DNA from 2 places in the Rhizobium sp. 10N414 genome. Region 2 is predicted to be linked to the other one. Evidence: predicted binding sites of a transcription regulator. Region 2 holds the regulator's gene; the other holds the start of a gene.
The links. The regulator PhoB, encoded in region 2, activates phosphate uptake and scavenging genes when phosphate is short. The targets are predictions, from matches to a motif close to TGTCATNNANCTGTCAT.
Positions count from the first base shown of each region.

Region 1: the regulator PhoB is predicted to act here: its motif matches at 2,530-2,546, upstream of AC1DE4_RS05030 (LTA synthase family protein).

Region 1 is NZ_JBFTIN010000003.1:1,175-5,384, forward strand. Features, by position in the region: gene AC1DE4_RS05025 (DUF1003 domain-containing protein) at 1-505, opposite strand, end outside; gene AC1DE4_RS05030 (LTA synthase family protein) at 587-2,515, opposite strand; gene AC1DE4_RS05035 (TolB family protein) at 2,732-3,565, shown strand; cobalamin riboswitch at 3,592-3,773, shown strand; gene bluB (5,6-dimethylbenzimidazole synthase) at 3,814-4,210, shown strand, end outside.
Region 2 is NZ_JBFTIN010000001.1:141,065-145,274, reverse strand. Features, by position in the region: gene pstB (phosphate ABC transporter ATP-binding protein PstB) at 1-448, shown strand, start outside; gene phoU (phosphate signaling complex protein PhoU) at 492-1,205, shown strand; gene phoB (phosphate regulon transcriptional regulator PhoB) at 1,242-1,925, shown strand; gene AC1DE4_RS00745 (GcrA family cell cycle regulator) at 2,019-2,552, opposite strand; gene AC1DE4_RS00740 (aspartate aminotransferase family protein) at 2,981-4,177, shown strand.

The DNA.
Region 1 (4,210 bases), on a different contig from region 2:
TCAAACGCTCGATGTCTTCGCGCAATGCTGCAATTTCGGTGAGCACGCGCATGTCAATCTTCTGATGCAGGGATAGAACTTCCAGTTCTGCTTTGAGATTGACCTCATAGTCTTTTGCCGCCTCGAAACGATCGCGCTCCGCCTGGCGGTTTTGCGACATCATGATGATCGGAGCCTGGATCGCCGCCAGCATCGAAAGCACGAGATTGAGGAAAATGAACGGATAGGGATCGAAGGCGCGCGTCAGCAATACAATGGTGTTTACAACGCACCAGCAGACCAGGAAGAGCAGGAAAGCAATAATAAAGCTCCACGAGCCGCCAACACGCGCAATCGTATCTGCCAAGCGCTGGCCGGAGGAAGATTCGGCTTGAAGAGCGGCATTGATATCGGTCGAGATTATCTTCCGCTCGTGCGCCTTCGCGAGAACGCGCCTTTCGATCTCGCCGAGTTCGTCGGCCGGCTTGTCGAAGTGATGGTGGATGAGGTCCGATAGGTTATGCATGGCCGACTCCGAATGCTAGATCGCTCGGGCGCCAGTATTCCGTAGTGTTTTCAAATTGCAATGCGGGCTTGTGCCGCTTTTCTATGTGCCTTGCGCATAGAGCCAGGCATGCTGCGGGAAGAACCGCTCGAGCGTCTGAGCCTTGCCGAACATGATGTCATGCTGGAGGTATCGATAGTCCCGGACGAGGGGATCGAGGTTCTTCGGCTTCAGGACCCAATCGGGAGATGCCGTGTTGTCGCGGGCAATGAGCTGATATCGGTCGATGACGCTGTACTTCTTCTGCACGCGGCCGAGGAAGCCCGTGTAGTAGGGATGCTCGAAGCCGGCGAACTTCAGGAGGTGGTACGAAAGCAGTGACGGGCTGATGGTGCCGACATCCTTCTTGCTGCCCTTCTTGTTCGACCAGATGACGAGCGGGGTCTCGTGTTCCTGCTTCATGACGCTCACTGATGCCTTGCGGGTGGCAACCTGGTCCGGCATGTAGCCGGTCGCCATGTAGACATTGCCGAGCGGGGGCAGGTGGTCGCCCCACAGCACGATGATCGTTTCGCGGTCGCGCTTTTCTGCCCAATCCATCAGCATCTTGAGGCTGTCGTCGGCTTCCTTGACACCCTGCGTATAGGTGCCAAGGGTGGCGCGGTCGGCATCGTTCAGGTTGCCCTTGATGTCGATAGTGTTGTGGGCGTAACGGTTCGGTTCGTAGGGGCCATGTCCCTGCAAGGTGACACCAAAGAAGAAGAACGGGCGATCCATGCCGTCAGCCTCGTTCATGATCTCCTTCATAAGCGACTCGTCCGAAGCGAAGATGCCTCGCTTTTCCATGGGAGGCAGGGTTTCTTCGGAGCGGAACTGCTCGAAGCCGAAGTCCTTGTAAACCTCGTTGCGATTCCAGAACCAGCCGCTGAACGGATGAAGCGACCGCGCCGCGTAACCTTCGCCACGGAAGAACGTGGCGAGCGAGGGAACATCACGACGGATGTATTGCTGGTAGGGAATGCTGCCGTATGGCAGGAAGGCGTTGGAGAAACCTGTCAGCGCCTCGAATTCGACATTGGCGGTCATGCCGCCAAACTCCGGCGAGAAGACATAGCCGGACTGCTCTGCACGGATCGTCGGCATAGGATCTGGCGACAGGCTCAGCGTCTTCAGGCGGGTCGGATCCCAGAATGACTCGCTCATCAGCATGATCACGTCGGGCTTTTCGCGTGGCCCGCTGAGGTAGCCGTAGTTGCGGCCGGGGATGGCGTCGAGCGCCTCTGTACCGAAGCCGACAGGCGCTGCCACGTCTGCCATCGGAATGTTGAAGATGAAGGCGAGGATGAAGCCGTTGCTGCGGTAGTTTTCCTTCTGGTCCCACATCATCGGAACCACCTGCAGGCGGTCACGGATGAAGGAATATTGGGAATAGTCCATCAAGGACCCGAAAGCCGCGATAACGGGCAGGCCGACGCTAAGCCGGCGGACGCGAGAGGCCCTTGGGAGCTTTGGGAAGTTGCGCCAGGCGAAGCGCCAGAGGAAGACAATCGCGGTAACGGACAAGACGATGCCGACAAGCATCGCAACGGCCGTCCAGGGGCGGTCGCGCACCATCACAGGGAGCAGTTCCATGATCTGCCGCCCGAAAAGGACGTCCGATGGATAAAGCGGGTCCGAAAGGTAGTGCTGCTTCTGGTTGGATACGATGGCGGGGACGATCACAAGCGGAAGAACGATCAGCGCCGAAATGAACCGCCGGCCCAGGACTGCATCGAGCGACAGCATCAGGACAGTCAACATCACAACCGTCGTCATCCCCGGACGCACAGGCGATGTCAGGAATTCGCGGACGTCGGCCAACCCATCGCGGGCAATGATCTCGACAGTGGCGGTGGCAAGGAGCGCAAGCAGGGCACAAAAAGCAACGCTGAGTGCGGTGCGTAGGGCGGGCGACCGAGCGCTTCCCCCGAAATCGGTGGAAAGCGACGCAAAACGCGCTGCCGCTGCAGACCTCATTACCAACGCGATCAACTGGAAAACTCCGACGTCATAAAAGCTTCGTCGAACTGTCACATCTTTGTCATGAATGCTAGATGAACCGTTAGGTTTCCTGCATTTGTGATCGGTGGATAAACGCCCATCACGCAGGAACTACCTCCAGAGCAGATTCTCGGTCAGGCGCATTTGCTTGTGCTGAGTGGCGAGCCGTCGTAGGTCTGGCGGATTCGATGCTTAGGAGGATTCAGATTGCGCAGTTCCGTTGAGATCTACAGCATCAGGACAGGCGAGGCGCGCGTCGTCTGGCAAACCACGCAACTCGTTGAGGCGCCGAACTTTTCGCCGGATGGGACCTATCTGCTGTTGAACGGCGACGGACTCCTCTACCGTCTCGCACTTGATGGTTCGAGCAAGGTCGGCAAGGTCGATACCGGCTTTGCGACGACCTGCAACAACGACCACGGCATTTCGCCCGATGGCCGCCAGATCGTCATCTCCGACAAAACCGAGTTCGGGAAGTCGACGATTTATGTGCTGCCGGCCGAAGGTGGTACGCCGCGGCTGGTGACGCAAAATCGGCCATCCTATTGGCACGGCTGGTCGCCCGACGGGAAGCAACTCGCCTATTGTGGCATCCGCAACGATTTGTTCGATATCTACACGATCTCCGTTGACGGCGGCGAAGAAAAGCGGCTGACCCACGGCGAGGGACGCAATGACGGGCCGGACTATTCCGCCGACGGTCAATGGATCTACTTCAATTCTAGCCGCACCGGCCTCATGCAAATCTGGCGAATCCATCCCGATGGGACCGGTCTCGAGCAGGTCACCAGTGACAACTATGGGAACTGGTTTGCCCATCCGTCGCCCAACAACGACAAGGTTCTGATCCTTTCTTACGATCCTGATGTGTTCGACCATCCACGCGATCTCGATGTTCGCCTGCGGCTGATGGACATGGACGGCGGAAACCTGACGATGCTCTTCGATCTCTTCGGCGGGCAGGGAACGATCAACGTGCCCAACTGGTCGCCGTCAGGTGATGAGTTCGCCTATGTGCGCTACTTTCCCGTCTCGGATTAAGGGATTGCGTCGGCCAGGGTTTATGGGCATAGACGCGTCCGTCGGGTGCCCGCCGCGGGCGGGAGAATCGGGAATTCGGTGAAAGACCGAAACGTGCCCAACGCTGTAAGGCTGACGGCTGCCGCAAAGAGCCACTGGTCCAGTACCGGGAAGGCGCGGCAGTCGGATGACGCCAAGTCAGAAGACCGGCCCGACACCATAGACTGACCCGCGTGGACGGCGGGCGGTTGTGTTGTTGGGGATTGACGATGCGACCAGACCATTCAGGCTCCCTGTCGGGAGCCGCAGCCTTTTCGACCGAGGAACGCGACGCCGTCTACAGGGCGATTTCGACGCGACGCGACGTGCGTTCCGAGTTTCTCCCGGATGCCATTCCGGACGACGTCGTCAAAAGGCTTCTGACGGCCGCGCATCACGCGCCGTCCGTTGGGTTCATGCAGCCCTGGAATTTTATCCTGGTGCGCGATGACAAGGTGAAGGAGGCCGCGTGGCAGGCCTTCAATCGCGCCAACCGCGAGGCCGGCGAGATGTTTGAAGGCGGGCGGCAACAGCTCTATCGCTCGCTGAAGCTTGAGGGCATCCGAACCGCACCGCTCAGCATCTGCGTGACCTGCGATCCGGACCGCTGCGGCGATGTCGTTCTTG
Region 2 (4,210 bases):
CGTCGCCTACGGTCCGCGTATCCATGGGCTCGCCAAGTCGAAGGCCGACATGGACCAGATCGTCGAACACAGCCTGCAGCGCGCCGGCCTCTGGAATGAGGTGAAGGATCGCGTTCACGAAGCTGGCACCGGTCTTTCCGGTGGTCAGCAGCAGCGCCTCTGCATCGCCCGCGCCGTCGCCGTCAGCCCCGAAGTCATCCTGATGGACGAGCCATGCTCGGCACTCGATCCGATTGCAACGGCCAAGGTCGAGGAGCTCATCCACGAGCTCCGCGAGAACTACACGATTGTCATCGTGACGCACTCGATGCAGCAGGCCGCCCGTGTTTCGCAGCGCACAGCCATGTTCCACCTTGGCAACCTCGTCGAGGAGAATGACACCGACAAGATGTTCACCAACCCGGACGATCCGCGCACCCAGGACTACATCATGGGCCGCTTCGGTTGATCGGCCGTCTCGGTAGCACTTACGATATTCAAGGATGAGCCCTATGGCATCGACACATATCTTTTCTGCCTACGACGATGATTTGAAGTTCCTGTCCCGCCGTATCTCGGAAATGGGCGGCTTGGCCGAGCAGATGGTCTCGGATGCCGTACGCGCGCTCGTAAACGGCGATACGGCTCTTGCCCAGAAGGTCATCTCGGACGATGTGATCCTCGACCACGCGGAGCGCGAGATCGGCGACAAGGCGATCGTCACGATCGCCCGCCGCCAGCCCATGGCGGCCGATCTTCGCGAGATCATGGGCTCCATCCGCATCGCGGCAGACCTGGAGCGCGTCGGCGACCTGGGCAAGAACACTGCCAAGCGCGTCATTGCCGTACAGAGCGCCGGCGTGCCGCGCAAGCTCGCCCGCGGCCTCGAGCACCTGTCCGAGCTCGCCCTCGTCCAACTCAAGGAAGTCCTCGACGTCTACACGAGCCGTGCTGCCGACAAAGCAAAATCGGTCCGTGAGCGCGACGAGGAAATCGACGCGATGTACACCTCGCTGTTCCGTGAAATGCTCACCTACATGATGGAAGATCCGCGCAACATCACCAGCTGCACGCATCTTCTGTTCTGCGCCAAGAACATCGAGCGCATCGGCGACCACGCCACCAACATTGCCGAAACGATCTACTACATGGCCACCGGTGCCCAGCCGGAAGGCGAACGTCCGAAGGACGATACCGCCAACACCGTCGGCGCAGTCACTGAATAGTCATTCCGCGACCGCGCCCCCAGGAGACCGAAACGAATGATCCCTAAAGTAGCTGTCGTTGAAGACGAAGAAGCGCTGAGCGTGCTTCTCCGCTATAACCTTGAGGCCGAAGGCTTTGAGGTCGATACCATCCTGCGCGGCGACGAGGCCGAGATCCGGCTTCAGGAACGCACGCCGGACCTTCTCATCCTCGATTGGATGTTGCCGGGCGTGTCTGGCATCGAGCTCTGCCGCCGCCTGCGCATGCGGCCGGAAACCGAGCGCCTGCCGATCATCATGCTGACCGCCCGTGGCGAGGAAAGCGAACGGGTTCGCGGCCTCTCGACCGGTGCTGACGATTACGTCGTCAAGCCGTTCTCGACGCCGGAGCTTGTCGCTCGCGTCAAGGCGATGCTGCGTCGTGCCAAGCCCGAGGTGCTCTCGACGCTGCTGAAGTGCGGCGATATCGAGCTGGATCGCGAGACGCACCGCGTTCACCGCAAGAGCCGCGAAGTCCGCCTCGGCCCGACCGAATTCCGCCTTCTCGAGTTCTTGATGGCATCGCCCGGCCGCGTCTTCTCGCGCTCGCAGTTGCTCGACGGCGTCTGGGGTCACGACATCTATGTCGACGAGCGTACTGTTGACGTCCATGTCGGCCGCCTGCGCAAGGCTTTGAACTTGCCCAACATGCAGGACGTCATCCGCACCGTGCGCGGTGCCGGCTATTCGATGGAAGCCTGATCCTTTCAGGCGAGAGCCTGAGAGGTCTTTCCCTTACAACGAAAAACGGGCCCGCGAGGGCCCGTTTTCTTTATTCCTTATCCGGCTTCCGGGTCAGGCGACCCGGTTAGCGGCCTTGCGGCGCTCGTTGACCGGCTGGTAGGCCATGCGCTGATGATACGTGCAATACGGGGAAGAGTCCGGGGACTCGCAACCGCAGAAGTGGAAGTCGTCATTGAGCGGATCGCCGACCGGCCACTTGCAGGTGCGCTCGGTGAGCTCGGTGAGGCCAAGGCGGCGAGAAATCGGAACGATTACATTTGCGGCCGGACGGAAGCGGACTTCCTCCACCGTATCGATTTCGATCTCTTCCTTGAGCATCGTCGCGCCCTGTTGGCGGGTAACGGTGCGTGTGGTGATCCGCGAGGCGTAGTTCGTGGCGCGGGGCGCCGAAGTCGTGCGCTTGGGGGTTCTGACGGTGGTCGTCGAACCGCCGGCCTTGGCACGGCCGGGCAGACTCAAACGATGGACTTTACCAATGACGGCGTTACGACTTACACCGCCAAGTTGTGCTGCGATCTGGCTGGCGCTCAGGCCTTCGGACCACAGCTTCTTCAGTTTTTCAACGCGCTCGTCTGTCCAGTTCATGCCCCTGTCTCCGCCTTATTAGCGTTGGTGTAGGCAGAATCCTTCACCGTTGCCACGGACGTATCCGAGGCAAGAAACGCTTACTCAAATTTTGGTGACTAGTTCCGCCGCATGCAGCCTAGTAATTGAGTTTTAACCTAGTGTGAGGCCGACTCCGTGACAAGAGTCGGTTGAATCTCGGGGAATCGATTTTCAAGTTTTCCCCAACTTGCTGGGCGTGAGAGTCATTTATGCAACATAGTTGTTGATAGGTCGAGCGCCTCGGGATGGCTGCTTGACGCATGCAGCGAAACCTCAGTTTTGTTGACATTGCAGTGCGAAAAGTAAATAGTGCTGCTCGCCGCCGAAAGGCGGCATTTTTAATTTTCCGGACCTGCTTTCCTTAGCCGGAGTCCGGCTGCTGATGATTGCTGATAGGAGATCGCGCCATGGCTGAAGCCGCGCTTTACGACACCTACTCTCGTGCCCCGCTGCGGTTCGAGCGAGGAGAAGGCGTGTGGCTGATCAGCGAAACGGGCGAGCGATATCTTGATTTCGGCGCGGGCGTTGCCGTCACCTCCGTTGGCCACAGCCATCCGCATGTGGTTGGCGCGCTGAAGGAGCAGGCCGACAAGGTCTGGCATCTGTCCAACATCTATGAGATCCCGGGTCAGGAAACACTGGCAAAGCGGCTGACCGATGCGACCTTCGCCGATAAGGTGTTCTTCACGAACTCCGGCGCGGAAGCCTTGGAATGCGCGATCAAGACCGCGCGCCGCTATCAGTTTTCCAAGGGCCATCCCGAGCGGTTCCATATTATCACCTTTGAAGGCGCCTTCCATGGCCGTACGCTGGCGACGATTGCCGCCGGTGGCCAGGAGAAATACCTCGAAGGCTTCGGTCCCAAGGCGCCTGGCTTCGATCAGGTGCCGTTCGGTGATCTCGATGCAGTCCGCAGCGCCATCACAAATGAAACGGCCGCGATCCTCATCGAACCTATTCAGGGGGAAGGCGGCGTCCGCCCGGCGACGAACGAGTTCCTGAAGGCACTTCGCGCGATCTGCGACGAGCATGGTCTGCTGCTGATTTTCGATGAAGTGCAGACCGGCATGGGCCGCACGGGCAAGCTCTTTGCGCATGAGTGGTCAGGCGCTACCCCCGATATCATGGCGGTTGCCAAGGGCATCGGCGGCGGCTTCCCGCTCGGAGCCTGCCTTGCCACGGCAGAGGCCGCTTCCGGCATGAAGGCCGGCACGCATGGCTCCACTTATGGCGGCAATCCGCTCGCCATGGCAGTTGGCAGTGCCGTGCTCGACGTGATCCTCGCGGAGGGCTTCCTGCAGCAGGTGCGTGACGTCTCGCTGGTATTCCGCCAAGGGCTGGCCTCGCTCAAGGATCGCTATCCTGATATCATCGAGGATATCAAGGGCGAGGGGCTGCTGCTCGGCGTCAAGGCCGCCGTGCCGTCCTCCGAACTGCTGCAGGCGATCCGTGACGCCCATCTGCTCGGCGTACCCGCTGGCGACAATGTCATTCGTCTTCTGCCGCCTCTGGTCGTCACTGCTGACGAAGCCCGCGAGGGCCTTGCCCGCCTCGAACGCGCCGCCGAAAGCGTGCGCGCTGCGAAGGTCAAGAAGACGGCTTAATGAGTAGTGCCTGTCGGAAGGCGGGCGTGATAG